3 regions of the Saccharopolyspora sp. SCSIO 74807 genome follow, and region 2 is predicted to be linked to each of the others. Evidence: riboswitches for the same ligand, from Rfam matches in the RefSeq annotation. Region 2 holds a riboswitch; each other region holds the start of a gene.
What was found. A riboswitch is a leader RNA that binds a small molecule or an ion and turns the genes downstream of it on or off. The one in region 2 is predicted to bind thiamine pyrophosphate.
Positions count from the first base shown of each region.

Region 1 (9,746 bases), 1.4 Mb from region 2:
CCGCAGCACCCTTGGCGAGCGCGGCGGTGATCGCCGAAGCGAACACGTCACCGGCGCCGTGCGTGTGCACCGTGGAGTAGCGCGGGCCCGGCAGCGGCATCGCCGTGCTGCCGTCGAAGAGCAGGTCCACGCACTCCGGGTCGTCCCGCAGGTGCCCGCTCTTGATCAGCACCCACTGCGGCCCGAAGTCGTGCACCGCCTTCGCCGCGTCCAGCAGGTCGTCCCGGGTGCGCGCGTCGCGGCCGGTGAGCAGCCGCACCTCGTCCAGGTTCGGCGTCACCAGCGTCGCCCTGGGGAACGCCTGGTAGCGCAGCACGTCGAGGGCGTCCGCGCGCAACAGCGGCTCACCGCTGCGGGATGCGGCGACCGGGTCGACGACGAACGGGGTGCGGCCGGAGCCGCCGATGCCGTGCTCGTCGCAGGCGGCCACGACCGCCTCTATGGTCGCCGCCGAGGCCAGCACCCCCGTCTTCGCCGCATCCACCCCGATGTCCGAGGCGACGGCGCCGATCTGCGCACCCACCGTCTCCGCCGGGATTTCCACCAGGCCCGTGACTCCCACGGTGTTCTGCACGGTCACCGCGGTCACCGCGGTCATGCCGTGCACGCCGCAGGAGAAGAACGCGCGCAGATCGGCGTGCATCCCGGCACTGCCACCGGAGTCCGAGCCGGCGATGGTCAGCGCGGTCGGCGGCGCCGTGTCGTTGGCGGGTCGTCGCAGGCCAGGCTCGTCGTACATCCTGCTCATCCTAGGCGCCTGTCTCGGAACGGTTCTGGTGTTGGTCTTTTCAAGCGGCGTCAGCCGCTTTCGCCACCTACGCAACCGGCACCACCGCGGGTTCTCAGGCGTCGTCTCGCGAGGACAGCTCCGACGCCGAGTAGGGCGCTACTTCAGGAGGAGATCCCGCAGCGAGACGGCGCCTGAGGTTCCGCTACCCGACCACCTACGCAAAACGAGCTCAACAGGCAAGCACTCACCGCACGATCGGCAGGTAGACCTCGCCGCCGGACTCGGCGAACTCCTCGGACTTCTCCCGCATGCCTTCCTCGATCGCCTCCACACTGGTCAACCCGCGCTCCTCGGCGAACCTGCGGACGTCCTGGGTGATCTTCATGGAGCAGAACTTCGGCCCGCACATCGAGCAGAAGTGCGCCGTCTTCGCGGGTTCCGCGGGCAGCGTCTGGTCGTGGAAGGACTTCGCGGTGTCCGGGTCCAGCGACAGGTGGAACTGGTCGGTCCAGCGGAACTCGAACCGCGCCTTCGACAGCGCGTCGTCCCACTCCTGCGCCCGCGGGTGCCCCTTCGCGAGGTCACCGGCGTGCGCGGCGATCTTGTAGGTGATCACACCGGTCTTCACGTCGTCCCGGTCCGGCAGCCCGAGGTGCTCCTTCGGCGTGACGTAGCAGAGCATCGCGGTACCGGCCTGCGCGATCACCGCCGCGCCGATGCCGGAGGTGATGTGGTCGTAGGCGGGCGCGATGTCGGTGGTCAGCGGCCCGAGGGTGTAGAACGGCGCCTCGTCGCACAGCTCCTCTTCCAGCCGCACGTTCTCCGCGATCTTGTGCATCGGCACGTGGCCGGGGCCTTCGATCATCACCTGCACGTCGTGCTCGCGGGCGATCCGGGTGAGCTCGCCGAGGGTCTCCAGCTCGGCGAACTGGGCGCGGTCGTTGGCGTCCGCGATGGATCCGGGCCGCAACCCGTCGCCGAGGGAGAACGTGACGTCGTAGTCCCGCAGGATCTCGCACAGCTCGGAGAAGTGCGTGTACAGGAAGCTCTCCCGGTGGTGCGCCAGGCACCACGCCGCCATGATCGAACCCCCGCGCGAGACGATCCCCGTGACGCGCTGCGCGGTCAGCGGCACGTAGCGCAGCAGCACGCCCGCGTGCACGGTCATGTAGTCCACGCCCTGCTCGCACTGCTCGATCACGGTGTCCCGGTACAGCTCCCAGGTCAGCTGCGCCGGATCGCCGTCGACCTTCTCCAGCGCCTGGTAGATCGGCACGGTGCCGACCGGGACGGGCGAATTGCGCAGGATCCGCTCGCGGGTTTCGTGGATCCGCTTGCCGGTGGACAGGTCCATGATCGTGTCGGCGCCCCAGCGGGCGGCCCACACCATCTTCTCGACCTCTTCCTCGACCGACGAGGTCACCGCCGAGTTGCCGATGTTGGCGTTCACCTTCACCAGGAAGTTCTTCCCGATGATCATCGGCTCGGTCTCCGGGTGGCAGCGGTTGGCGGGCAGCACCGCGCGGCCGCGGGCGATCTCGTCGCGGACCAGCTCGGCGGGCAGGTCCTCGCGCGCGGCGACGAACTCCATCTCGCGGGTGAGCACGCCCGCCTTCGCCCACGCCAGCTGGGTCCGGTGCTCGCCGTTCCAGCCTTCCCTGGCACGCGGAAGTCCACTGTGGACGTCAATGTCGGCCGCGGTGTCGGTGTACGGGCCGGAGGTGTCGTAGACGTCCAGGTGCTCGCCGTTGCTGAGGTCGATGCGGCGCTGCGGCACGCGCAGCCCGGCGGTCTCGCGGTAGACCTTGCGCGAGCCGGTGATCGGGCCGGTGGTCACCCCGGGCACGACGGATTCCACAGTGGACTGAGAGCGCACCGGGCGCTGCGCTTCCGCGGTGGCTCGGGTGTCCGCAGTGGACTGATCAGGACGCACGTCGGCCATGGCCGTTCACTCCCTACGCCGGCATTATCCGGTCAGGTTCAGGCGGTCGGCGGCCCCGGACCGATCGGTCCAGCCGCCCTCTCAGCCCGCTTCCGGTGCGGGCTCCCGCGGTTGTGTTGTCCCGATCGAGGCTAGCGGCGGACACGGCCCGTGCCAAGACCACGAGTGGGCCACTGACGCCGGGACGGATCACCGCTAAGCCCGCCACCAGGGACGACACTTGATTGTCAGACCGGGAGGATACAGTGCGTGATGACACCAACACAGGAGGTGACCGCGCTGTGAGTGCAGCCCCGGTACTTCAGGATTCGTCTTGGGACGAACTCGTCGAGGTCTTCGAGCACCTCGATCCTCCCGAAGGCTGGCGTGCGGAGATCATCGACGGAAGGATCGTGATGTCCCCGCCGCCCGCGCCGAAGCACAATCTGATCGCCGACTCGGTCCAACGATCGATCTACCCGGCGCTGCCGCGAGACATCGTGCTATTCCAGACCGCGGGCGTTTCCGCACCGCCTTTCCCTGGCCAGTACGTACCCGACCTGATCGCGTTCCCACGCGACGCCACCGAGGGCGAATCAGGGGTCATTCCCGGGGAAGCCGCCTTGCTCGCGGTGGAAATCACCTCGAAGGGCTACGCGGATACCGGCCGCACCACGAAACTGCACGCTTACGCCCGTGCTGCAATCCCGCTCTACCTGCTCATCGACCGGTTCGCGGATCGGTGGCCAACGGTGACCCTGTATTCCGATCCGGCCGAAGACGTCTACCGAGCTGCACACGCCGTCCCGTTCGGAAAACCGTTGGTCCTGCCCGAGCCGTTCGACGTGACGATCGAGACGGCGGATTTCCCGCGCTGATCCGGCGGTTCATTCCGCGCCGAACGGATCGCCTTCCATCGCCGGATCCCAGGACAATCCGGGGACTCCCCAGCCGTTGCGCTTCACGGTCTTCTTCGCCGCCCGCGCGTTCCGCCCGATCAACCTGCTCAGGTAGAGGTAGCCGTCCAGGTGGTCGGTCTCGTGCTGCAGGCAGCGGGCGAAGAAACCGGTGCCCTCCACCTCGATCGGCGACCCGTCCACGTCCTGGCCGGTGGCCTTCGCCCAGCTCGCGCGGCCGGTGGGAAATGCCTCGCCGGGCACCGACAGGCAGCCCTCCCAGTCGTCTTCCGGGTCCGGCATGGTCTCCGGGATCTCGCCGGTTTCCAGCGACGGGTTCACCAGCACGCCGCGGTGCCGCACGCCGTCGTCGTCGGGGCAGTCGTAGACGAACACCCGCAGGTCGACGCCGATCTGATTGGCCGCGAGCCCGGCACCGTTGGCGGCCGCGTTCGTCTCGAACATCTCGTCCACCAGCGTGCGCAGTTCCGCGTCGAACTGCTCCACGGGACGGGTGGGGTGGTGCAGCACCGGGTCGCCCACGATGCGGATCGGGTGAACAGCCATGCGGCGGAGCGTATCGGTCGGTCCGCGGCCGTCGCCGCAGGCGCGGAGTGGATCACCAGCACGGGTGTCGTCGCCGGTGTGTTGTCCTCGCATCCGGCACCGGGCCGCGTGATGTAATGGTCGCGGAATCACACCCTTGTGATTCCGGCGAACGCGGGATCCCCGGATCGCGACGCGAGGAGCCAGATGGACGCCGCTCAGATGTTGACCGCGCAGGAGATCGCGCGGCAATGCGAGGAACTGGCGCGGGTCGTGGGCCGGCGCGGCGGCGGAGTGGCGCCGGATGGGCAGCTGCCGGACGGGCACCTTCCGGACGGGCAGCTGCCGGACGGACGGTTGCGCCCGGTGGAGGCGGTCACCGAGCCGATGCTGCGAGTCGCCCGACCGGAAACCGACCGGCCGGGCGGTGCCGAACCGGGTCGAGACGAACGTGCCGGAACCGAGCCGAACGGCGCCGGGCCGAGCAGGGCCGAGCCGCAGCGGCAGGGCCGCGAATGCATCGGGCGCAGGTCCGCGGACCGTGGCCCGGCCGACCGGGAGCCCACCGACCGGGAGCAGGCGGACCGGGAGCAGGCCGATCGGAACCTGACCGAGCAGGAAGCGGGCATCCTCGCCTTCGAACGGCAGTGGTGGAAGCGTTCCGGCGGCAAGGAGCGGGCGATCCGGGAGCTGTTCGACATGTCCGGCACCCGCTACTACCAGGTGCTCAACGGGCTGCTGGACGACCAGGCGGCGGTGCGGTCGGATCCCATGCTGATCAAACGTTTGCGCAAGCTGCGGGCGAGTCGGCAACGTGCCCGGCAGGCCCGCCGACTGGGAATCGAGTGGCACTGATGACTTCCGGGCAACCCCCGTCCAGCCCGTCCGCGGCGAAGCTCGGCGGGTTCGCGCTCATCGGCGTCGGAGCCGTGGCCGCCGTGGTCGGCCTGGCCACGCTGGCAGGCGGCGGTGAGGACACCGAGGCAGCGCCGCCTGCGGGCGAGCAGACCTCCGCGCCGCAACCGCCGTTGCCGCCGCTGCCGCCGGAGCCGACCAGCAGCCCGGAGCCCACCAGCAGCCCGGAGCCCACCAACGGCGCAGCGCCGCCGCCGAGCCCGAGCAGCCTGCCGCAGCCCGAGCAGCCACCGTCGGCGAACCAGCCGCGCCCGGACGCCCCGGGCGCCGAGCCGGGCCAGGCGAAGATCGTCGTGCGGGTCTACAACAACAGCACCATCAAGGGACTGGCGCACCGGGCCGCGGACGACTTCCGCAGCGCCGGCTACGAGGTGCCCGAGGTGGGCAACTACGCGCGCGGCACGATCCCGACGACCACCGTGTACTACCGGCCGGGAACCCCGGAAGAGAAGCAGGCGCAGGCGGTGGCCTCGGCGTTCCGGGCCAAGCTCGAGCCCCGGTTCCCGGGACTGGAGGACGCCAGCCCCGGGGTCATCGCCATCATCACCAACGATTACAAGGGCATTTCCGGGGGCAAGGGCGGCAGCTGACGGCCGCTTCCGTCCACTGTGGCCGGTCGTGCGGCTCGGCGGGTGCGCGGCGGGCCCGCGCGGAGTCGGCGGCACTGCGCCGAATCCCGCGCAAGACCTCAGCGCCTGCCTCGCGACCGGCGTCGGCCGCTTCCGCCACCTTCGCGGAACGAGCCCGAAGACAGGGCACTCAGCGACGCGAGTCGGCGTAGGACTCCAGCGCCGCCAGCTGCGCGGGGTCCAGCGACGGGCGCACCGCGCCGCGTGCGGTGCGCAAGTGCGCGGCGGAAACCTCGGCAGCGGCGAGGGATTCGCGCATCGCGGTCAACGCCGCTTCGCGCACCAGCGCAGCGCAGTCCGCCGCCGAGTAGCCGTCCAGCTCGGCAGCCAGCTCGCCCAAGTCCACATCGGACGCGAGCGGGGTGTTGCGGGACGCGGAGCGCAGGATCTCCTCGCGCGCGGCCGCATCCGGCGGCGGCACGTACACCAGCCGTTCCAGCCTGCCGGGGCGAAGCAGCGCCGGATCCACCAGTTCGGGCCGGTTGGTCGCGCCGAGCACGACGACGTCGCGCATCGGCTCCACGCCGTCCAATTCGGTCAGCAGCGCGGCCACCACCCGGTCGCTGACGCCGGAATCGCCGGACTGGCCGCGTCGCGGAGCGAGCGCGTCCACCTCGTCCAAGAACACCAGCGCCGGCGAGGCGTTCGCGGCGCGCAGGAACAGTTCGCGCACGGCGCGTTCGGACTCGCCCACGAACTTGTCCATCAGCTCGGCGCCCTTGACCGACAGCACGTTGAGCCGCCCGCTGCCTGCCAGCGCACGCACCAGGAACGTCTTGCCGCACCCGGGCGGGCCGTACAGCAGCACCCCGCGCGGTGGTTCCACGCCGAGGCGGGTGAACGAGTCCGGGTAGCGCAACGGCCACAGCACCGTCTCGGTCAGCGACTGCTTCACCTCGGCCATGTCGCCGACGTCGTCCAGGGTCAGGCCGCCGGTCTGCAAGTTGTCCGATGTGGACATCGAGATGGGGCGCACGGCGGTGAGGGCGTCGAGGAAGTCCTGCTGGGCCACGGCGGGTTCGGTGCCTTGCGCGTGGCCCAGTGCGGCGCGAACCGCCGCCTCCCGGCACAGCGCCACCAGGTCGGCGACGACGAATCCGGGTGTGCGCTCGGCGATCTCGCCGGGCCGCACGTCCTCCGCGAGCGGTGCGTTGCGCAGCAGGACCCGCAGCAGCTCGGTCCGGGTCGGTGCGTCCGGCAGGCCGATGGTGAGTTCGCGGTCCACCCGCCCCGGCTCGCGCAGCCGCGGATCGACGGCCTGCGGCTGGGCGCTGGTGACCACGACGGCGAGGTTGCTCGTGCTAAGCACCGCGGTAAGCGCGTCCAGCGCGACGGTGGCCAGCGGCGGCGGTTCGGACGCGGGCAGCAGGCTGTCCACGTCGGTGATCAGCAGGACGCAGGTGTGCTCGGCGGCGCTGCTCGCCGCCCGGTCGAGCGCGTCCTGCCAGCGCTGCGCCGCGCTTTTGGCCTCCAGCGCGGCGATGCTGGGAGCGGTGATCTCCACCAGTTCCGCGCCGACCTCGCGGGCCACGGATCGGGCCGCGGTCGCCTTGCCGACCCCGGCCGGGCCGCTGAGCAGGACCCCGAGCTGCGGGGTCGTGCCAAGGCGGCGCAGCAGTTCGGGCTGCTCGAAGGACAACCGGAGCCATTCGGCGAGCCGGTTCGCCGCATCCCGCGAACCGGCCAGGTCGTGCAGCGGCACCGGTGGTTCGGCGTGCGGTTCGGGCTCCGGTGCGGGAGCCGCGGGCGGCGCGGTCACCGCGGCGGCTTCCGGGCGCTCCCCCGCAGCACCGCGCCAAGCGACCACAGTGGACGGAGTCACCGCCACGGGACCGTCCGGGTCGGCACCGGCGATGGTGATCAGCTCGTTGGTCCAGGTCATCCCGATCGCCGCGGACAGCCGCCTGCGCACCTGCCCCGCGTTGGCCGCCGTCGCCGGAGCCAGGTCCTGCGGCAGCAGCGAAACCGTGTCCCCTGGCCGGAAGACCTTGCCGGTCAGCGCCAGCCGCACCGTCTCCGCCGAGACTGCGGCGGTGGCCAGGCGAGAACCGGCCACGGTCACCTGCCGCGCGGGCTGCACCCGTGCCGGGGCGACGCCGAGCTCCGCGCCCTCGGTCATGCCGAGGTTCATCAGCGCCACGTCATCGAGCAGCAGCACTCCCGCCGGGCCCGCGCGGTCGGCGGCCGCGGCCAGCGCGACCGTCACCCGGCCGCCGGTGAGCTCGACGGCGTCCCACGGCCGCAGCCCGAGCGCATCGAGGACTTCCGGGTGCAGCCGGACCACGCCGCGCCGGGTGTGGGCCGCGGAGGTGGACAGGCGAGCGGTCAAGGTCAGCGACGGCACTCCACGAGCCTAAGCGACGCACCGCGAGCGGTACCGATCCGAGTGAAGACCCTTCGCCGGCGTGCACCGCTCCTTCCACCCGGTTCCGGCCACACCTGCCCGACACGCCCGAACGCCACCCTCCCCGGTTGATCTTTCCGGAGTGAACGGCCTGTTGGTCCGACTAGATTGGACGAACGGTCCGTTCACTCCTGGAGAACGGGGTTCAGGGGGTCGTGGGGCTGGAAGCCTGCGCCCAGAAGCGTTGCGGGATGCGGCCCGCTTGGGAAGCCAGCCGGCCGCCGTCGACGGCCGCCCGCATCGCCGCGGCCATCCGCTCCGGGTCCTTCGCGCGGGTCACCGCGGTAGCCAGCAGCACCGCGTCGCAACCCAGCTCCATCGCCAGCGCCGCGTCGGAGGCGGTGCCGATCCCGGCGTCCAGCACGACCGGCACCCCGGCCCGCGCCACGATCATCTCGATGTTGTGCGGGTTGCGGATGCCCAGCCCGGTGCCGATCGGCGAGCCCAGCGGCATCACCGCAGCGCAGCCGAGGTCTTCCAGCTTGCGCGCGAGCACCGGGTCGTCGTTGGTGTAGGCGAGCACGGTGAACCCGTCGTCCACCAGCTGCTCGGCGGCCTCGGGCAGCTCGACCGGGTCCGGCAGCAGGGTGTCCTCGTCGGCGACCACTTCCAGCTTCACCCAGCTGGTCTCCAGCGCCTCCCGCGCGAGCTGGGCGGTGAGCACCGCCTCCGCCGCGGTGCGGCAGCCCGCGGTGTTCGGCAGGGCTTCGATGCCGAGCCGCTGCAGCAGCTCCAGCACGCCGGTGCGCCCGCCCGCGTCCGCGCGCCGCATCGCGACGGTGGTCAGCTCGGTGCCGGACGCCAGCAGCGCGCGCTCCAGCACCGACAGGTTCGTCGCACCCCCGGTTCCGGTGATCAGCCGCGAGCCGAACTCGCGGCCCGCGATCAGCAGCGGATCGTCCACGTCAGCCTCCTTGCACGGCGGTGAGCACTTCGACCGCCGAGCCGTCGCGCAGCTCGGTCTCCGCCCAGGAAGCCCTGGGCACCACGGCCCCGTCCACGGCCACGGCCACACCTCGGTGCGGCACGCCGAACTCGTCGAGCACGGTGGCCAGCGTTTCGTCCGCGCCGAGCGGACGCGGCGCGCCGTTGATCATGATCTGCACGGTCGACCTCCTGTCTCGACGGCCCTGCCCGGCACGGCCGCGCGCACCACCGGCGGCGGTTCCCGGCCGCTCAGCGCCGCGACGATCGCCTCGGCGGTGAGCGGGGCGAGCAGGAAACCGTTGCGGTGGTGGCCGGTGGCCACCAGCACGCCCGGCTCCAGTTCGCCGAGCAGCGGCAAGTTGTCGTGCGTACCCGGCCGCAGGCCCGCGTCCGCCTCGACCAGCTGGTATTCGGCGATGCCGGGCACGAGTCGTTCGGCGGCGTTCATCAGGTCGCGCACCCCGCCGACGGTGACGTCGGTGTCGAACCCGACGTCGTACTGCGTCGCACCGACCACCAGTCCGCCCTCGTCGCGCGGCACCAAGTACACCTGCCTGCCGTGCACCGGGCCGCGGACCGTGCGCGACGGCGGCGGCAGCGCGGAGCCGCGCGCCCGCAGTCGCAGCACCTCGCCCTTCACCGGGCGGATCCGGCCGTCCAGCGCGGGATGCAGCGCGCCGGAGTGCGCCCCGGCCGCGATCACCACGATGTCGCTGCGCAGCGCGGAATCGGCGAAGTCCACCTCGCCGGGGCGCACGCGCAGCGCCCGGTCCGCGAC
Region 1 is NZ_CP146100.1:1,269,521-1,279,266, forward strand. Features, by position in the region: gene thiD (bifunctional hydroxymethylpyrimidine kinase/phosphomethylpyrimidine kinase) at 1-739, opposite strand, end outside; gene thiC (phosphomethylpyrimidine synthase ThiC) at 975-2,672, opposite strand; TPP riboswitch at 2,668-2,791, opposite strand; gene V1457_RS05605 (Uma2 family endonuclease) at 2,918-3,529, shown strand; gene V1457_RS05610 (peptide deformylase) at 3,539-4,114, opposite strand; gene V1457_RS05615 (DUF3263 domain-containing protein) at 4,700-4,948, shown strand; gene V1457_RS05620 (LytR C-terminal domain-containing protein) at 4,948-5,598, shown strand; gene V1457_RS05625 (AAA family ATPase) at 5,768-7,981, opposite strand; gene V1457_RS05630 (thiazole synthase) at 8,187-8,945, opposite strand; gene thiS (sulfur carrier protein ThiS) at 8,947-9,138, opposite strand; gene thiO (glycine oxidase ThiO) at 9,135-9,746, opposite strand, start outside.
Region 1: linked by a shared signal. The riboswitch ahead of thiC (phosphomethylpyrimidine synthase ThiC) and the one ahead of V1457_RS12040 (thiamine ABC transporter substrate-binding protein) in region 2 are both predicted to bind thiamine pyrophosphate.

Region 2 (9,746 bases):
GCGGCCGGCTCCGCTCGGCGGAACGCGGCCGAAGGCGCTCGGCGCTGGTGCAAGGCCCGGCGCGCTGTCGACTAGCGGCCACACCCAGCGTAGGGCACCTGCCGACGCGAACGGGCGGCAGGTGTCGAGAGCAACAGTCCCCCGGCCGACATCAAGTTCGCACCGGCCGACCGGCGGCACCTACGCTGACGCCGTCCGATCCGGCTGCCGGGTGGTCACAGGCAGGGGAAAGACCAGACGTGGGCAAGAAAACGATCAAGGTCAAGCGGAAATGCTGCCATTCGCAACCGCCGTGCAAGCAGTGCCCGATCGTGGTATTGCGAGAAGCACTCAAGGATGCAAAGGCAGCCGAGGTCAAGAAGGCCCAGAAAAAGGCAAAGAAACAGTCAAAGGACAAGAAAAAGTCAGATTGACCCGCCGCCGCGGCGCGGACCGCGGTGGCTGCCTGCGAAATCCGTTATTCGGCCGCCGGAGCGAACTGGTCGGCGAACTTCGCCATCTCCGGCACGGTCCGGTAGGACTGGAACTCGATCACCTCGTGCCTGGCGAGTTTGCGCAGCTCGAAGGGGTCCGTGGCGAGTATGGCCTCCAGCCTGCCGCGGGACATCGCACGTGCGATGAGCACACCGCCGGTCAGCGGCATACCGGGTTCGGGGGTCCGGTGCCCGGTGGCGATGAAGTCTCCGGCCTCGTAATGCCGTGAAACCCACTCGTAGTGATCCACCAAAGCGCCGTCGATGTCGGCTTGCGGAGCGGTGTAGTTCAGCAATACGACGAACATGATTCCACGATAGTCCTTCCCGACGGCCGTTGCCGATACCTTTCTGGTAACGTGCCGCACGTGCACGAAATGTCGCGTACCGGCCGCATCCGCGTATGCATGCGCCATGCAGAAGCAGGCCATGCAGACGCTCGGGTTTGCGCTGCCTGCGCACGCGTGGGCAACTGGTGGGCCGCCGAAGGGCGGCCCCGGCTCGTCGTGCACTGAAGTCAGCACGCGCATCGGTCGCCACCAGGCGACCGGCGCGGTGCGGCGGACCCGGGTGGCGGCCCCGACCATCGGGAGAGATCGTGACCCGCTTGTCCGGCATCACCCCGTCCGGCCACATCCACTTGGGCAACCACCTCGGCGCGATCCGCCGGTGGGCCGCCGAAAGCGAGCCGGACGACCTCTACTTCGTCTCCGACCTGCACGCCATGACGCTGCCGTACCGGCCGGAACGGCTGCGCGCGCTCACCCGCGAGAACCTCGCGGTGCTGCTGGCCGCCGGGATCGATCCGGGGTCGGTGTTCGTGCAGTCCGACCTGGTCGGCGAGCTGGGAGCGCTGAACTGGGTGCTGGAGTGCACCTGCGGCTACGGCGAGGCCGCACGGATGATCCAGTTCAAGGAGAAGGCGGCCGAGCAGGACTCCGCACGGCTCGGGCTGCTGACCTACCCGGTGCTGATGGCCGCGGACATCCTGCTGCAGGGCGCTTCCGAGGTACCGGTGGGCAACGACCAGAACCAGCACGTCGAGCTGGCGAGGACGCTGGCCCGCCGGTTCAACGCCTCCTACGGGGAGGTGTTCACGGTGCCCGCGGCCGCGGTGCCCCGGGCGGCTGCCGGCGTGCGGGATCTTGCGGATCCCGGCCGCAAGATGGCCAAGTCGGCGCAGCAGCAGAACGGTGTCGTGTTCGTGCTGGACGAGCCGGACGTGGTGCAGCGCAAGATCAACCGGGCGAAGACCGACGACCTGCGCGACGTGCGGTACGAGCCGGAGCAGCGGCCGGGGTTGGCGAACCTGATCGAGATCTTGGCGGTCTGCACCGGCGTCAGCCCTTACGCCGCGGCTCGGACGGCGACGACGTACGCGCAGCTCAAGGATGCGGTGGCGGAGGCCGTGCTCGAGGAACTGCGGCCGGTGCGCGAGCGCGCGCGAGAGTTGCTCGACGACCCCGGCGAACTCGAGCGGGTCCGCGAGAAGGGCGCGCGGCAGGCCGCGGAACGGGCCAGCAGCAGGCTCGATGCTGCGTTGCGAGTCGCCGGGCTGCGATGACGCGAAAGCGGGCGGGCCGACATCGGCATCGGTCCGCCCGCTTCGTTCACCAGTTCGAGTGCAATGGGGCTCGGATGGTGGCGAAGCGCTGATCGGCGGCGCCAGTCTGGATCTCATGAACAGGCTTTCGACGGCCATCGCCGACTTCCAGGCACAACAGACAGAGCCGACTTCCAGGCACAACAGACAGAGCCGATTTCCCGGCACAACAGACAGAGCCGACTTCGGGCGCAACGCACAGAGCAGCAGGCCCGAACCGATCTTGCGCGGCCGAGTACCGCAGCACGCGCCGCGGCTGTCAGGCCAACAGCTCCCGCAGGGAGTGCAGCAAGACGCGGTCAGCTTCCAGCCAGTCCAGCGCGGCAAGCTCGGCGGCGGATGCCCAACGCACCTCCCGGTGTTCCACGGCCCGGGGTTCGGCGGTCGGGTCCGCGGGCTCGGCAGTGTGCACGCGCAGCAACATCCCGTTGTGCAGCGGAACGTCGGTGCCCACCCGGCCGGTCGGGACCACGCCGATGCCGAGTTCCTCTTCGCATTCCCGGATGACCGCGTCGCGTTCGCCTTCCCCCGGTTCGACCCGGCCACCCGGCAGTTCCCAACGTCCGGCGTCGCGGGCCGGGTAACGCCGTTGCTGCACCAGAAGCCGCCCGTCGTGCACCAGCGCGGTGCCGACCACGATCGGCCGCTGCGCCCACGACTCGGCGAGCTCGCGGACAGCGCGGAAGCGGTACGCCAGCACTGCTTGCGCTACCCGGCGGCCCACCAGCACGTCGACCGTCCGTCCCAACACCCCCAACGGGCTCTTCCACCGCAGGCAGTCGGTCAACGACGTGGATCGACCGCCGCCCGACCCCCCGATCTCGGCGAGCACGCTGTCGTGCCGCATCTCCCGGAGAGGACCAGCGATGAGCACGGAATCCAGTTCGTCGGCAGCCGCCCGCACGACCCTGCTGCGCAGGCTCGGCCAACCGACCGCGAGCCGGAACGACAGATCATCGCCGGGCACGAGGAGCTCGGCGGCCGTCGTGCTCACCCGCCCCCGGACGCCCAGCGCACGCAGGCCGTCCTCGGCCGTGCGGGTGTGCCGCAAGGCCGCTGCCACTGTCCTCGGCGGGGCATCGACCGACCCCTTGCTCCGCATCGTCGACACGTGGCGACATCCTGCCGCACCGCTGTCCCCGCTCCGGAAGCCGGCTGCCGCGCTCGTCGCGTTCGCCAGGCGACGGGTTCTTCCGGTCGCGCGGGACACCGGCCTGGCACGGACGGTGTGGCTACTGTTGCCGAAGGGCTGGCGAAGGTCGTACGGCTGGTCGCCACCGACGCACGGTAAAAGCCGACGCGCCGACGGCCGATCGCGACCTACGCTGCCGCAATGGACTACGAGTTCGACGATGACCTGCGGCGGGTCGACCGGGACGCGGTGTGGAACTTCCTCACGACCGAGGCGTACTGGGGCAACAACCGCACCCGCGAGCAGTTCGATCGCCAGCTGGACGGCGCGTGGCGCGTCGTCGCCGCGTACGAGCGCCCGGGCGGCCGGCTGCTCGGGTTCGCCCGAGCCTTCTCCGATGGAGTGCTCAGCGCATACCTGGCGGACGTGTTCGTACTGGCCGAAGCGCGCGGGCACGGCATCGGTGCTGGGCTCGTGCGGACGATGGTCGAAGACGGTCCGGGCGGGAACTTCCGGTGGATGCTGCACACCTCGGATGCGCACGAGCTGTACCGGCGATTCGGGTTCGACGAACCGAACTCCGACTTCATGGAACGGCCCAGGCGGTGAGCGAGCCCGGTCGGGCACCCACCCGTCACCCGACGACGGCCACGCCCTCGGAATCGAGCACCAATCCGGCCCGCTCGCCCACAGCCGGTGCCTCGGCGGTTTGCGCGACTGCCTCCACCTGACCGACCTCCGGGACCGACACGGCGAGCCGGAAATGATCGCGCCGGTACACCCGTTCCCGCACGGTCCCGGTCACCGCGACGTCCCGGTCTCGGTCGTCCACCGGTCGCCGCGCACGCACCCCGGTCGCACGCAGCCCCAACTGCACTTCGCCGTCGTCCGCCCGCACTGCCACCGACCCCAACGCGCACGACGCCACACCGTCCCGGACGCGCGCGGAAAGAAAGTTGCAACAGCCCAGGAACTCCGCGACTTCGATACTGACCGGTCGCCGCCACAGCAGGTCCGGCGTGTCCACCTGGGTGATCGTGCCGCGGATCATGACCGCTACCCGGTCGGCGAGCGTGAACGCCTCGTCGTGATCGTGCGTGACGACCAGTCCCGTCGAGGGTTCCCTGCCGAGCAGCGCGGCGAGGTCGACGGCGAGCCGTTCGCGCAACATCCGGTCCAGTGCCGACAGGGGCTCGTCCAGCAACAACAGCTCGGGGTCGGCGGCCAACGCGCGGGCCAGCGCGACCCGCTGCGCCTCTCCACCGGAGAGCTCGGTGACGCGGCGGCCTTCGCAACCGGCGAGCCCGACGAGTTCCAGCAGCTCGGCCACTCGCGCGCCGCGTTCGGCCCGCGCGACGCCGCGCATCCGCAACGCGAAGCCCACGTTGCCGGCGACGTCGCGGTGCGGGAACAACTGCCCGTCCTGGAAGACCAGGCCGAACCCGCGCCGGTGCACCGGCACCCTGGCGAGATCCCGGCCGTCCCACCGGATCTGGCCGGCAGCCGGCTCCTCCAGCCCGGCGACGGCCCGCAACAACGTCGACTTGCCACAACCGGACGGACCGAGCAATGCCAGCACTTCCCCGTCGCGCAACGCCAGGGAAACATCGCGCACCGCTTCTACCGCCCCGAAACGCACGGTGAGACCGCGCAGTTCCAGCCCCATCAGAATTCCTCCACCGCGTCGGTGCGGATCCGCAACCGTTCGACGAGTACGACCGCCAGCACGGTGACGATCATGAGCAAGGTGCAAGCCGCGTACGCCATCTGCGTGTTCAGCTCGCCCGGCCTGCCCAGCAGCCGCCCGATCGCGACCGGCAACGTCGGCGCGTCCGGCCGGGCGAGAAAGCTGGTCGCCCCGAACTCGCCGAGTGCGACCACGAATCCGAACCCGGCCGCGCCCAGCACGGACCGCGCCGCCAACGGCACGTCCACCTCCCGGTGCACCCGCCAAGGCCCGGCCCCGAGCGTCGCCGCCGCCTGCCGAAGCCGGTCGTCGATGGACCGCAGCACCGGCAACACCATGCGGATCACGAGCGGCGTCACCACGAGAGCTTGCGCGAACGGCACCAGCAGCGGCGAAGTCCGCAGGTCGCCGGGCAACAGGTGCAGCGTGATCAGGTATCCGAAACCGACGGTCACCGCGGAGACTCCGAGCGGCACCATCAGCACCACGTCAAGGGACTCGGCGAGCGCGCGCCGCCGCACGGCGACCAGCACGAACGACGCCAGCAATCCGAGCAGCAACGCCATCCAGGTCGCGTCGACGGCCGTGCGCACCGAGTTCAACCCGGCCTCGAGGCCGGTGACTTCCAACGTCCCCTGCTGCCCGGTGCCCAGCAGCGCCCGATATCCCGCCAGGCCCCAACCATCCCTTGTGGACACCGAGCGCACCAGCAAGCCGGCGATCGGCGCCAGCAATCCGCAAACCACCAGGCCCGCCGCCCCCACCACGAGCCACTGCGCGCCTTGCGGACGGCGCGCAGTGCCCGCTGCGGACCGCAGGCGCAACGCGGTTTCCCTGCGGCGCCGCGCGAACGAGGCCGCTAGCAACGCCGTCACGACCGCCGCCAGCTGCAACAGCGACAGCGCCGCCGCACCCGGCAGGTCCAGCAACTGCACCGTGCGCAGGTATATCTCGGTCTCCAAGGTCCGGTACTGCCCGCCGCCCAGCACCAGCACCACACCGAAACTCGTGGCGCAGAAGAGGAAAACCACGGCGGCCGCGGACCCCAGCGCAGGCAGCAGCGCGGGCAACGTGACCGAGGTGAACGCCCGCAGCTTCGACGCTCCCAGCGATCGGGCCGCGTCTTCGGCCCGACGGTCGAGGTGGCTCCACAACCCGCTCACCGTGCGCGCCACGACCGCGACGTTGAAGAAGGCGTTGGCGAGCACGATCGGCAGAACCGCACCGGAATCGACGTCGAACAGCGCGCGAAAGGCCATGCCGACCACGATCGTCGGCAACACGAACGGCACCGTCACGACCGCACGCAGCACCGCACGGCCCGGGATCAACGAACGAGCCAGCACGTACGCCAACGGCACGCCCGCGATCAGCGCCACCGCTGTGGACGCCGCTGCCTGTCCGAGCGTGAACGCCACCAACCGCCAGGTCGACGCCTCCGCCAGCACCTCGCCGACGTTCCCGTGCAGCCCCATTCCGATGATCGCTGCCACCGGCCATGCGAAGAACAGCCCGAGGAATCCGAGCACGACGCTCGCGGCTGCCGGGACCGCCAGCCGGTTGTGCGGGCTCATCCGCGAACCAAGGTTCGCCACTGCTGGACCCAGCGGTCCCGATTCCGCTCCACTTCGGACGCGGGCAGCTCGGCCGGTCGCGGCGGCAGCGGTGCGCTGGCCGACCAGTTCGGTGGCAGCGGCACCCCGTCCACCGCCGGGTAGACGTACATCTGTTCCGGCGCTTGGCGCTGGAACTCCCGCGACAGCAGGAAGTCGACCAACTGACCAGCGCCCTGCGGGTCCTTCGCCCCGGCCAGCACGCCCGCGTACTCGACCTGCCGGTAGCAGGTGTCCAGCAGCGCCTTGGTGCGCGGCTTGCCGTCGTCGCCGACCTCCGCGGCCGGCGACGAGGCGTAGGACAGCACGATGGGGCGTGGCCCGTGTTCGGCGGCAGCGGAGAAGTCCTGGTTGTAGACCTCCTCCCAACCGGAGGAGAGCTTGACGTCGTTCGCCGCGAGTTCCCGCCAGTACTGCTGCCATCCCGGGTCGCCGAACGCAGCGACCGTCCCGAGCAGGAAGGCCAAGCCGGGCGAGGACGTCGTCGGATCCGGAACGGCTGTCAGGCCGCGGTAGCGCGGTTCGGTGAGGTCTCGCAGCGTCGCGGGCTCCGGCATCCGGTGCGCGGCGAACCACTCGGTGTCGATGTTCACGCACACGTCCGCCACATCCACCGCGGTGAGGCGGTTTTGCCGGTCCTGGGCGTAGCGATGCGGTCCCTGGTCGGCATCGGCGGCCCGGTACGGCGCGAACACGCCTTCCCGCAGCGTGCGGGACGCGAAGGTCGAGTCCACGCCGTAGGCGACGTCCCCGAGCGGCGCTGCCTTGGACAGCACCAGCTTGTTGGCGAGCTCACCGGCGTCGCCGCTGGTGCGGACTTCGACGTGGATTCCGGAACGCTGCTCGAATTCCGCCAGCAGCCGGGGATCCACCACGAACGAGTCGTGCGCGACCAAGGTCACCGTGCGCTGCGCGGGCTCCTGGCCGACCAGGAGCGAACATCCGGCGGTCAACGTGATCACGGCGACCGCCGCGACCCACCGGACCAACGCGGTCCATCGCAACGAGCGGTGCTGCGAGGAAGGGGACAGTGATAAGCGGGGCAACGATCCTCCCGAACGGCGAGCCGATATCGGCCACGCGACGTCGAGCGGATCGCGGTACCTCCCTGCGCCGGCATGATCCGGTTCAGGTGCGGACGGTCGAGGGGAAGAGCCCCTCCTCTCAGCCCAGCGCGCTGGACTCCCGTGGCGCGAGCAGTCTACGTGCCGATCACGCCAACGGATGCCCGAAGGTCGCATCCGGCGCGATCAAGTACCACCATGTGGGCATGACCGGACTATTGAACGACACGCAGGTTTCCGAGGCGCTGCGAAGCCTGCCGGAGTGGGAGCAGGACGGCACCCGGCTGTCCCGGACCGTCGAGTTCGACAGCTTCCCGCAGGCCATCCAGGGCGTGAACCGGATCGCGGAGATCGCCGAGAACGAGGGCCACCACCCCGACTTCGACGTGCGGTGGCGGAAGGTGACGTTCTACTGCAGCACGCATTCCGAAGGCGGCATCACCGCCAAGGACGTGTCCATGGCCGAGGAGATCGACGGAGTCGTCGACGCGCTCTCCCAAACCTGAGCTTCGTCAACCGCGCGCGAGTTCGGCTGCTTCGGTGGCGCAGCCCCAGGACAGCGCCACCCCGCAGCTGCCGTGACCGTAGTTGTGCACGATCTTCGCACCGCCGAATCGCTCCACCTCGACCCGAACCGCGTCCCTGCCGGGACGCAGCCCGACCTTCTCCTCCAACACGACGGCCCCGGACAGCAGCGGGTCAACTCGCGCACAACGGCGAAGAATGCCGTCGGTCGTCCCGCCCTCGGCGGTCCGGGACCAGTCGTGTTCCACGGCGGTGCTGCCGAGCACGACGTGGCCGCCGTGCGGCATGACGGCGACGGGCTCCTCGCCCTGTCCGATTTCCACGAAGTACTCGTCGATCCCGGGATTGCGGACCACGACCTGCTGACCGCGCACCGGGCGGACACCGGGGTCACCGATGAGTTCGTGCGCGCCGACTCCCGTGCAGTTGACCACGACGCTCGCTTCCTCCGCCGCTTCCGCCAGCGAGGACACCGGGCTGTGCAGTAATTCCCCGCCGGCCGCGCGGAAACGTTCGGTGAGGTGGTCCAGGTAGCGCGGCATGTCGATCAGCGGAACGGTCCCGCGGTAGCCGCTGACGAAACCTTCCGGTAGTTCGTCGGGCCGGCAGCGGCGCAGATCCGGCAGCAGTTCCGCCTCGGGTGGCACCTGGTCTCCCAGGTCGAAGCGCGCGGCCATCCGCCCGTACTCGAGGTGCACGCCGGTCGCCGGGTCCGCGGCGAGTTCGACGAACCGGTGGTACGAGGTGGTGACCCAGCCCAGCACCCGGTCGGCAGGTTGCAGCAGCGCCGGTCCCCACATCGCGCCGGCGGCTGCGGAGGTCGTCGCGCGCGGGTGTTCCGACGTGCGAATGCGCACCGGGGTTCCGGTTTCCGCGAGCGTGACCGCAGTGCTCAACCCGGCCACGCCGGCACCGATGACCAGCACAGATTCCTCGAGCGGCATGCTCGGCACGCTAGCAGCGCCGCCGGATGGCGGTGGTTTTCAGCTGATGTGCGCTCGCCGGAACGCTTCGGCGTCGAACGTGCCGCCGAGTTCGGGAGCGAGCGCGGTCCGCGCGATGTCGCGGAACGCGGCTGAAGCCGTCGCGCCGTGCGGCAACGCCCCGGCCAACGGTGCCGCGCTGACTTCCGGCAGATCGGCCAGGTTGCACCGCGTGGCCAAGTCCGGCTCACGCGGCCAGTCGCCGATCACCACACCGGAGCACCGCAACCCGCGCGTGCGCAACGCCTCCGCGGTGAGCGCGGCGACGTTCAACGCCCCGAGGCCGGCGTGCGTCACGACCAGTACCGGAGCTTCCAGTTCGGAGGCGATGTCGGCGATCGTGCCGCCTTCGTCGTCGAAGCGGACCAGCAGTCCGCCTGCGCCTTCGATGAGCACGAGATCGTGCGTGCCGGCGAGTTCCCGCGCTGCATCCGCGACGGCGCTGGGCCGCACTGGCTCCGCACCGGCCCGGCGCGCCGCCGTCGCCGGAGCCAGCGGTTCCGGATACCTGCCGAGTTCGACGGTGGTGACCGGCCCCGTCAACGCTCGCACCTGCGCGAGATCACCGTCTTCGCCGGGTTCGACCCCGGTCTGCGCGGGTTTGACAACTGCTGTGCTCCCCGGCGCGAGCGCGGCGACCGCGGCGGTGACCGCGGTCTTGCCGAT
Region 2 is NZ_CP146100.1:2,623,132-2,632,877, reverse strand. Features, by position in the region: gene V1457_RS12075 (hypothetical protein) at 240-413, shown strand; gene V1457_RS12070 (YciI family protein) at 458-781, opposite strand; gene trpS (tryptophan--tRNA ligase) at 1,072-2,037, shown strand; gene V1457_RS12060 (NUDIX domain-containing protein) at 2,336-3,178, opposite strand; gene V1457_RS12055 (GNAT family N-acetyltransferase) at 3,410-3,817, shown strand; gene V1457_RS12050 (ABC transporter ATP-binding protein) at 3,843-4,874, opposite strand; gene V1457_RS12045 (iron ABC transporter permease) at 4,874-6,469, opposite strand; gene V1457_RS12040 (thiamine ABC transporter substrate-binding protein) at 6,466-7,497, opposite strand; TPP riboswitch at 7,597-7,707, opposite strand; gene V1457_RS12035 (4a-hydroxytetrahydrobiopterin dehydratase) at 7,779-8,078, shown strand; gene V1457_RS12030 (FAD-dependent oxidoreductase) at 8,085-9,041, opposite strand; gene bioD (dethiobiotin synthase) at 9,081-9,746, opposite strand, start outside.

Region 3 (9,746 bases), 330 kb from region 2:
CGAGCCGTGGGAGGTCGCTTCGTTCGTGCAGCACGCGATGATCAATCCCGGGCTGGCGCCGCACTGGGTGGCCGGGATCGAACTCGCCGCGAGCGCAGACCTGGTGCACGTCATCGGCGGCGGGTTCATCAACGGCATCTGGCCGCGGCACTTCGGGCTGCTGGCCGGTGCGGTCGCCGCGGTGCGCCGCTCCGGTGGGCGCGCGGTGATGACCGGCCAAGGGCTGTGGCCGGTGCCGGACGAGGCGCGGCCGCTGCTGCGCAACCTGGCATCCCAGTTCGAGCTGATCGACGTGCGCGACGAGCCGTCCGCGGAGCTGCTCAGCTCGGCGGGCCAGCTCACCGCCACCGGCGACGACATGTTCTTCGGCATCGAGCCCGGCCAGTACCGCACCGACGACCTGCGCGAGGTGATGGTCTGCCTGCAGTCGGACCTGCTGGACGTCACCGTGCCCGCGCTGGCCGGGTTCCTGCTGGACACGCTGCGCGCCTGGGACGTGCGACCGGAGCAGGTCGGCATCGTGGAAGGCATCCCGCGGGTGGACCGGGAGGTGTTCGCGCTGGTCGAGCACGACCTGCCGGGGGCGCGGTTCTACGCCTTCTCCGAGATCATGGAGACCGGCTTGCCCGCGGCGGCCGGGCAGCGGTGGTTGTCCAGCCGGTTCCACATGCACCTGATGGCCGCCGCGGCCGGAGCGCACGGCGTGGCGGTGTCGATCAATTCCGGCTACTACACGAACAAGCACCGGTCGCTGATCGAGCGCGGCTCCGGCTGGGGCATCAGCGAAGGGCTCGCGATCCCGCCGCAGCCGACCGAAGGCGGATTCGACGCCGAGACGCTCAAAGCGCTGCAGGACGCCAAGTCCAAGCTCGCCTGGTCGATGTACGGCCACTGAGCTTCCGCCGCTCAGCCGTCGATGCGGAACTCCTGACCGTAGACGCGCCAGCTCAGCGGTGGGTCGAGAGCCAGGTTCCCGGCGTCGAGGAAGACTCGTTGCGCGGTGTCGACCCGGCTGGTGTCGCTGTGCGCGTCCTCTTCCCGCATCGCGGTGACCCGGGCGTCCAGGAAGGCGCTGAGGTAGCCGGTCTCGTCGCCGCCTCGCGCGGGCGGGACCGCCTGCTCCAGCGCCGCCCGGCGGATGCCGCCGAACGACGGCCAGGACTCACCGGGTCCGTGCATCACGATCGCGTCGTAGTAGGCGAACTGCCCGAGCGCACCCAGCCCGTCTTCCTCGGCCCGGCGCACCGCGGGGTCGAAGTACCGGCGGTCCCGTTCGGACTCCTGCGCACGCTGGAAGTCGGGGTCCTCGGCGGCAGTGGCCCAGGCGTCCGGGTAGCCGTCCAGACCCTCGTGCGAATCCGAACCGTTCACCGCGCGTAACGCCTCCAGATAGGGCGCGAGCGCGTTGTCCGGTTCGGCCCCGGTGTAGGACTCGACGAGTTCGAGCATGTCGCCGGTGCCGGAGCAGAAACCGATGATTCCGGCGGTGTAGCCGCGACCGTCGCCGATGTCCTCGATGTAGCCGAACTGCGCGCGCCAATCCAACGAGGAGTTCTCCGCGCTGGACACGAGCTGCATCGCGATGTCCTTCTTGCGCGGATCGGCGAGGTCACCGCCTGCCGCGGTGCCCGGGACCGCGAAGGCGCGCCCGGACCCGAACGCGCCTGCGGCGATCCCGGACACGAGTGCGGTGCGCAGGATTCCGCGGCGGGACACTCGCACCGACGGCGTCGGCGACATCGGGATCCTCCAGGGTTCGCGGCGGCTGGCGCACCAGCACCCTGCTCGTACGCCTGCCGGTCCACCACCGCCGTCGGGCTGAGGTTTTTCCCGTTGCCAACCGGGTCCGGTCTCGCCGGTGCGTCAGTCGTCGGAATCCTGCGTGGATTGTTCCGAATCGGCCCGTCGGTCCGCGATGTAGAACGGGGCGGCCGCCAGGATCGGCACCATCATCCCCGCCATCATGATCAAAATGGACGAACCTGTGCTCAAGGCCCACCGAATCCCAGACTGCGCGGTGGGAAAAGACATCCCACACCGGAACACGTCCGACCGGACGTGACGTTCGGTAATCGTCGCGAACGGCCGGATACGTTAGCAGCGGGACCACGTGCGTCCGGTCACGAGCACCACCCGAGACCGGAAGATCACGGCAACCAGCGAGCGGTCGGCCACTCCTCCCGGATCCACGCGCTGTTCCAGAACAGCCACTCGTACTCGCTGGCGCGGGTGAACGCTTCGAGCATCCGCTGCCGCGTCGGCTCGTCGGCGGCTTCGGCGACCCGGTCGGTGAGTTCCCGGGCGCCGCGCACAGATTCGGCGAACTCGTCGTCGGCGTAGGTCTCGATCCACCGCCGGTACGGGTGCGCCGCGATGTCGCCCACCGCATCGAGGATCTCGCTGCCCACGTGCTGGTACACCCAGAAGCACGGCAAGATCGCCGCGAGCAGCACCGGGTACGGCTCGGAGAGCGCGTTCGCGCGCAGGAACGAGGTGTAGGCCAGGCAGGACGGCGAGGTCGGCACCCCGGCGATGTCGGCTTCGGTCAGCCCGAACTCCTCGACGTATCCGGCGTGCAGCCGGCGCTCCTCGACCAGCGCCGCCTGCGCGTTGCCAGCCAGGAACGCCGCGTCCTGCGGCCCGTCCGCGCGGGTCGCGGCTGCCGACAGCGCCTGCGCGAAGCCGACCAGGTAGCGGGCGTCCTGCACGATGTAGAACGCGAACCGCTCGCGGTCCAGCGTGCCGTCGGTGAGCGCGGCGTTGAACGGGTGCTCGACGGTGGCCCGCTGCAACTCGGCGGTGTGCTCCCAGGCACCGGCGCAGAAGCCGTCGGCGGGCGGATCGGGCAGCTTGCTCATCGGGCGACTCCTTCGCGAGGCCGGATTTCTCCGCCGTGGCAGGCGGGGTTCAACTCACCACCAGCGGTGGAAGTGGTGCACCGGTCCGTGCCCGCGGCCGACGTCCAGCCGTCCGGCGGCGCGCAGCGACTCGGTCAGGTAGTCCTTGGCCTCCCGCACGGCCTCCTCCCAGCTCGCCCGCTGCGGGCGCAGCGCGGCGATCGCGGCGGCCAGGGTGCAACCGGTGCCGTGGTCGTTGGTCGTTTCGACCCGCTCGCCGCGCAGGTACTGCGCCGCGCCGTCGCCGCGGAGCAGGTCGACGCTGGCGCCCTGGCGCAGATGGCCGCCTTTGAGCAGCACCTGCTTGGCGCCGAGCCCGGCGAGGCGGTCGGCGACGCCCGGCATCCCGGCGGACTCGGCGATCTCCCGCTCGCCCAGCAGGTCCGCGGCCTCCGGCAGGTTCGGGGTGATCAGCTCGACCCGCGGCAGCAGCTCGTCACGCAGCACCTCGACCGCTTCGGCGGCCAGCAGCCGATCACCGCTCTTGGCCACCATCACCGGGTCCAGCACCACGTTCGGCGGGTTGTAGCGGTCCAGCACCGCCACGACGGCGCGGATCACCTCGGCGTTCGCGAGCATCCCGATCTTCACCGCGTCCACCCGGACGTCGTCGAGCAGCGTGGTGAGCTGGGCGGTGACGAACTCCGGCGGGATCTCGTGCACCTGGGAGACACCGGTGGTGGTCTGCGCGACGAGCGCGGTCATGACCGACATCCCGTAAGCACCGTTGGCGGAGAACGCCTTGAGGTCGGCCTGGACCCCGGCCCCGCCGCTGGGGTCGGTCCCGGCGATGGTCAGCACGTTGGGAATCATCGGTACACCTTTCGCAGGCGGGCCGCGGCCGATGCCGGATCGGCGGCCGCGCAGATCTCGGAGACGACGCACAGCCCGCGCACGCCGGTCGCGGCGATCTCGGCGGCGTTGTCGGCGTGCACGCCGCCGATGGCGACCGCGGGCAGTTCGGTCGCGGCGGTGAGCTCGCGCAGCCCGGTGACGCCGAGCGCGGGCGCGGCTTCGGGTTTGGTCGGCGTGCCGAACACCGGGCCGATGCCGAGGTAGTCGACGGTGCCGGGCGGGAACGCGGCGGTCTCGGCGAGTTCCGCGGCGTCCGAGACCGACCAGCCGATCAGCAGCTCGGGCGCGATCCGCCGCGCTTGCTCCGGCGGCACGTCGCTCTGTCCCAAGTGGACGCCGTCGGCGCCTGCCGCGAGCGCCACGTCGAGCCGGTCGTCGACCAGCAGCGGGACCGCCGGGAACTCGGCGAGTTCGGCGCGCACCGCGGTGACCAGCTCGCACAGCTGCCTGCCGGTGGCGCGCGGATCGCGGACCTGAACAACCGTCGCGCCACCGGCCACGGCTTCGCGCACCGTCCGCGGCACCCCTCTGGCACCGCACAGTTCGGTGTCGGTGACCAGGTACACGGACAGGTCGAGCCGCCCGGCGGCTTGCGGTGCATCGGCGCGAGTTGTCACGGCGGTGACGTCCCTCCGCTAGTTCGAACTAGGTCAGGTTCGACGGGTTTGCTCTCAGCCCTGGTGGGCACCCCGCGTCACTGCTCTCAAGCTAGCAAGCACGGTCAACCTGGCGAAGCGCCGTGCCGCGGAGGGTTCCGCCGGACGGCTCGACCCCGCTGTCGCATCGGTGATAATGATCACCATGTGAAACAGGATGTAGCTGATCACCTTGGGTCGAACGGACCACGACCGGCACCACCGCCCGGCCGGAACAGATGATCCGGAACGGTGCATCCGTTGCGGGACGGCTCGCATTGGCACCGCACCGGTTGCCACGCGGATGCAACCCGGCGGCTGAGCGCACCGTCTAAGGTTCGAGATCGGCCACAGGCCGCGGCAGGACGGCGCAGCGTCCGAGGAGATGTGGGGGTGGGAGCGGTGTTCCCCGATCGCGAGCACGTGTGGTGGATCGTCGGCGCAGGCGAACGCGTCCGGCACGCGATCACGGTGCGCCCGGGGGCGAGACCGGCCGGGGATCCGGTGGTCGCGCTGTGCTCGACGACGATCAAGCTCCCGCACGAGACCTGGCCCGCCAGCAAGGAGCCCAGCAGCCGCCGGATCACCGAGCGCTGCCCGGATTGCGAGCAGCGCGTCGACGAGGAACTGGCGCGCGACGACGAGCTGATGATCACCAATTGGGATTCCTGAGCGCGCTGCCGTTGAACGTCGGACGCCGCCTCGCAGTGGGGATCTCCACCTGACGCAGCGCCGCCGCGACCCCGCGCGGTGCCGACGGCGCGATCGAACTCACACCGGGCAGCCCTGATCACCTAGTGAGGCAACCCTGTGCGGCGGATTAAGGTTGGGGCAATGGAGACCACAACCGACTCCCCCCAGTTCGCCCGGTCCCGCCGCACTTCCCGGCCGGACCCGGCGCAGGTCTGGGCACCGCTGGCCGGTCTCGCCGACGCCGCGGCGCAGGCCGGGACGTCCGGGGCGGTGGCCATCACCCGCGGATTCGACCGCAACAGCAGGCAGCGCGCGAAGGCGCTGCGCGAGCTGCTGGACGAACGCGACATCCCCGCGATCGAGATCACGCCCGCGCCCGGCAGCGAGCGGCTGGTCGACGGCACCGAGGTCGCCAGCGTGGTGAACCTGATCGGCGCCGGTTCCTGGCAGCCGCACCGGTTGGCCGCGAAGCTGCGGGCGCCGCTGCTGGCGCCGCAGCAGGACGGGGATTCGCCGGTCGAGGACGCGCGCGACGTCATCGGAGTGACCAGCGCCGAAGGACGGCGCGACGTCGCGCTCTCGCACGTCGCGGTCCGCCCCGAGCACGGCGGCGCTGGCAGCCTCACCCTCACCACCGGCGGCGAGCCGTTGTCGGTCCCGGGTGGCGCCGTCGCCATCACGCTGCAGGATGGGGCGCTGGAGATCCAGCTGTCCGGGCCGGACTTCGCCGAGCAGACCTTCACCGCCGCCGAGGTGCGCATCGAGATCTCGGAGGGGCCGCACCGGCTGGTGCGCGACGAACTGCCGATCGCCGAGTTCGAGGGCGCGCTGACGTTCGCATCCGAGCCGCGCGGCCTGGTCGTCCGGCCTGCCTGAGCGGTTCCCGGCACGCGGCGGTGGCCCGCGCAGGTCACCGCCGTTGCCGCGTCCGCAGCGACACCGCCGCTGCCGGGATCTCCCGCAATCGCCGCGCCGAGAGGGCAACGCCGAGAGGAAGGCACCGTGACCGCACGCCCGCCGTTCCCGCCGTTCACCGAGGAGACCGCCCGGCAGAAGGTGCAGGCCGCCGAGGACGCCTGGAACACCCAGGACCCCGAGCAGGTCGCCGCCGCTTACACCGCGGATTCGGTCTGGCGCAATCGCGACCGGTTCATCACCGGGCGGGCCGAGATCGCGGACTTCCTGCGCGAGAAGTGGTCGCGCGAGCTGGAGTACGCGCTGCGCAAGGAACTCTGGGCGTTCCAGGGCGACCGCATCGCCGTGCGGTTCCAGTACGAGTGCCACGACGCCGCGGGCCAGTGGTGGCGCAGCTACGGCAACGAGCTGTGGGAGTTCACCGGAGACGGGTTGATGCGACGGCGCGAGGCCAGCATCAACGACGTGCCGATCAGCGCGGCCGAGCGGCGGATCTTCGGGCCGCGGCCGGCGGCCGAGCACGGCGAGCCGCTGCCGGTCCGCTGAGTGCCCGCTCGGAACCCGAGCTCGGCATGGTTGCCGGTCTTCTTCGAAGCGGCGTGAGCCGCTTTCGCCACCTCGGCAACCGCCCGGGCACTGCGGCTCAGCGGCTCATCCGGTGTCCTATCCACCCGAGCAGCGCCAGCACGGCGGCGAGCAACACCCCGACCAGCGCCAGCGGCAGCGGCGCCAGCGTGCCCGGCGCTATCGCGTTGCCCGCCGACCAGCACAGCACCAGCACGGCGACGAGGCCGAGCAGCACCGCCTGCGCCGTCATCAGCGGCCTGCGCCCGGGCAGCAGGCGCAGATTGCCGCGGGCGGTCGGCGACATCCGGCGCAGCGTGAGCGCCACCGGCAGCGCGACCAGCGCCACGACCAGCACGCCCAGCAGCGAGTCCGATCTGCTCGCGCTGGAGCCGAGGCCGATCAGCAGGCCCAGCACGCCGATCGCGAGCACCGCCAGCACCCGGTGCAGCGTCCGCCACACCAGCCCGTCGTAACCAGTCACGATCAGCAGTCTCCCGCATCACCGCGCACGCCCGAGGGCGGCCGGATCCGGGCACGGCCCGCTATCCGAGGCCGCCGTGCGGCCGATGGTGTGACGCCGCGAGGTTTCCGCGCGATTAATCGGGCGAAGCACCGTCACAACCGTGATTCTGAACCATCACACGCCGTGGAGTGCGCACCCGGACGAGGAGGTCTGCGTGGGAGAGAGCATGGAGTGGCAGGTCAACTGCCGCGACGTGGCTGGGCGGCGGCGCAACATGGCCGTGTTCGTCAACGAAGGCAGTGTGGTGGTGGTGGCTCCGCCTGGGGAGACGGCGGTGCTCGCGCCACTGGAGGCCGGCCGGCTTCGCGCGGCGTTGCGGGAGGCGGTGGTGGCCGCGGCGGCGGTTCCGGAGCGCTGAGCCCTTCCCCTCGCGCTCGCCCCCAGGCATTATCTACTGGCGAGTAGTTAAGGGACTCGAGGAGACGCGCGTGGCGATGTGGCGACGGCCGAAAGAACTGCTCCGCAACCTGGCGGGTGCGCCGGGGGACTCGGCGGCTGGACCGGCGGGTGGCCTCCGGCGAGCCGCGCAGCGCGTCGCCCCCGGCGCGCAGACCTTGTGGCTGCTGATCCGGCAAGGCGTGGTCCGCCCGATGCGCCCGGACAAGCTGTGGCGCATCGTGCGGGCCTGGCGCCGCTGGGGCGTGACCCCGGCGCTGGGCTACGAGGTCGCCGCGATCCGGCACCCCGACCGGCCCGCGGTGATCGACGAGCGCGGCGCGCTGAGCTTCCAGGAGCTGCACCAGCGCACCGCGCGGCTGGCCAACGGGCTGCGCGCCCGCGGCGTCCGGGACACCGGCCGCGTCGCGGTGCTGTGCCGCAACCACCACGGACTGGTGGAGAGCATCGTGGCCTGCGGCAAGATCGGCGTGGACGTGGTGCTGCTGAACACCGGCCTGCGGCCGCAACAGCTGCACGCGGTGCTGGCGGAGCAGCGGGCCGACGTGCTGATCGCCGACACCGAGTTCGTCGAGCAGCTGGAGCCGCCCGAAGACCTGGACGTGGTGCTCGCCTGGACCGAGGGCACCACCCGGCGGCCCACGCTGGAGCACCTCATCGGCAGCTCGCCGTCCACCCGGCTGCCGCGGCGGCCGCGGCACGCGCGGATGATCGTGCTCACCTCCGGCACCACCGGCACGCCGAAGGGCGCCCGCAGGCCCGCGCCGCCCGGCGTCGGCCCGGCCGCGACGATCATGTCCAGGGTGCCGCTGCGCGAGGGCGAGCGGATCCTGGTGGGTGCGCCGATCTTCCACACCTGGGGCCTCGCGGCCTTCCAGCTCGGCTCCGCGATCGGCGCGACGCTGGTGCTGCGCCGCAAGTTCGAGCCGCAGCAGGCGCTCGCGGCGGTGCAGCGGCACCGGTGCACCGCGATGTTCATGGTGCCGGTGATGCTGCAGCGCATCCTGGACCTGCCTGCCGAGTCCCGTGCGCCGTTCGACTGCTCCGCGCTGCGGATCGTCGCGTGCAGCGGATCGGCGCTGCCCGCCGACCTGGCGACCCGGTTCCAGCGGGTGTTCGGGCGGGTGCTCTACAACTTCTACGGCTCCACCGAGGCGTCCTGGGTGAGCATCGCCGACCCGCAAGACCTGGCGGCGTCGCCGGGCACGGCGGGGCGGGCACCACGCGGCACCACCATCATGATCGTCGGCGAGGACGGTGAACCGGTGCGCCGCGGCGAAACCGGGCGGATCTTCGTCGGCAACGACATGCTGTTCGAGGGCTACACCGGGGGCGGCGGCAAGGAGACCCGGAAAGGGCTGATGTCCACCGGTGACCTCGGCCGCATCGACTCCGCCGGGCGGTTGCAGGTCGTCGGCCGGGAGGACGACATGATCGTCTCGGGCGGGGAGAACGTCTACCCCAAGGAGACCGAGGACGCCCTGGCCACCCTTCCCGAGGTGCACGAGACCGCGGTGATCGGCGTGGACGACGCGGAGTTCGGCCAGCGCCTCGCCGCGTACGTGGTGCTCGCGCCCGGCGCGGACCTGGACGCCGACGCGGTGCGCGACCGGCTCCGCGACGCGCTGCCGAAGTACGCGCTGCCCAGGGACGTCGTGTTCCTGGAAGAGCTGCCGCGCAACGCCACCGGCAAGGTCGTGCCCGCCCAGCTGCGCGAGCGCGGCGAGTGACGCCCGCGCGGTCCGATCCCGCACGGCGCGGGCGTCGCGTTAGGCTCGCACGGGTGAACGACCGTCTAGTGTGGATCGACTGTGAAATGACCGGGCTCGACCTGGCCTCGGACGCCTTGATCGAGATCGCCGCCCTGGTCACCGATGCCGACCTGAACATCCTCGGCGAGGGTGTGGACATCGTGATCCACGCCTCGGACGAGGTCTTGTCGGCGATGCCCGAAGTGGTGCGGGACATGCACGAGCGCTCCGGGCTCACCGAGGAGGTGCGACGCTCCTCGGTCACCCTCGCCGAAGCCGAGCAGCGCGTGCTGGAGCACATCCGCGAACACGTGCCGGAGAACGTATCGGCGCCGCTGGCGGGCAACTCGATCGCCACCGACCGCGGGTTCATCGCGCGCGACATGCCCGCGCTGGACGCGCACCTGCACTACCGCATGGTGGACGTGTCCTCGGTCAAGGAGTTGTGCAGGCGCTGGTTCCCGCGGATCTACTACGCGCAGCCGGAGAAGGGGCTGGCGCACCGCGCGCTGGC
Region 3 is NZ_CP146100.1:2,955,004-2,964,749, reverse strand. Features, by position in the region: gene V1457_RS13715 (polysaccharide pyruvyl transferase family protein) at 1-895, shown strand, start outside; gene V1457_RS13710 (chitosanase) at 907-1,740, opposite strand; gene V1457_RS13705 (hypothetical protein) at 1,864-1,992, opposite strand; gene tenA (thiaminase II) at 2,148-2,858, opposite strand; gene thiD (bifunctional hydroxymethylpyrimidine kinase/phosphomethylpyrimidine kinase) at 2,913-3,710, opposite strand; gene thiE (thiamine phosphate synthase) at 3,707-4,369, opposite strand; TPP riboswitch at 4,363-4,454, opposite strand; gene V1457_RS13685 (hypothetical protein) at 4,781-5,059, shown strand; gene V1457_RS13680 (hypothetical protein) at 5,222-5,956, shown strand; gene V1457_RS13675 (nuclear transport factor 2 family protein) at 6,083-6,541, shown strand; gene V1457_RS13670 (hypothetical protein) at 6,639-7,043, opposite strand; gene V1457_RS13665 (hypothetical protein) at 7,252-7,443, shown strand; gene V1457_RS13660 (AMP-binding protein) at 7,520-9,211, shown strand; gene orn (oligoribonuclease) at 9,265-9,746, shown strand, end outside.
Region 3: linked by a shared signal. The riboswitch ahead of thiE (thiamine phosphate synthase) and the one ahead of V1457_RS12040 (thiamine ABC transporter substrate-binding protein) in region 2 are both predicted to bind thiamine pyrophosphate.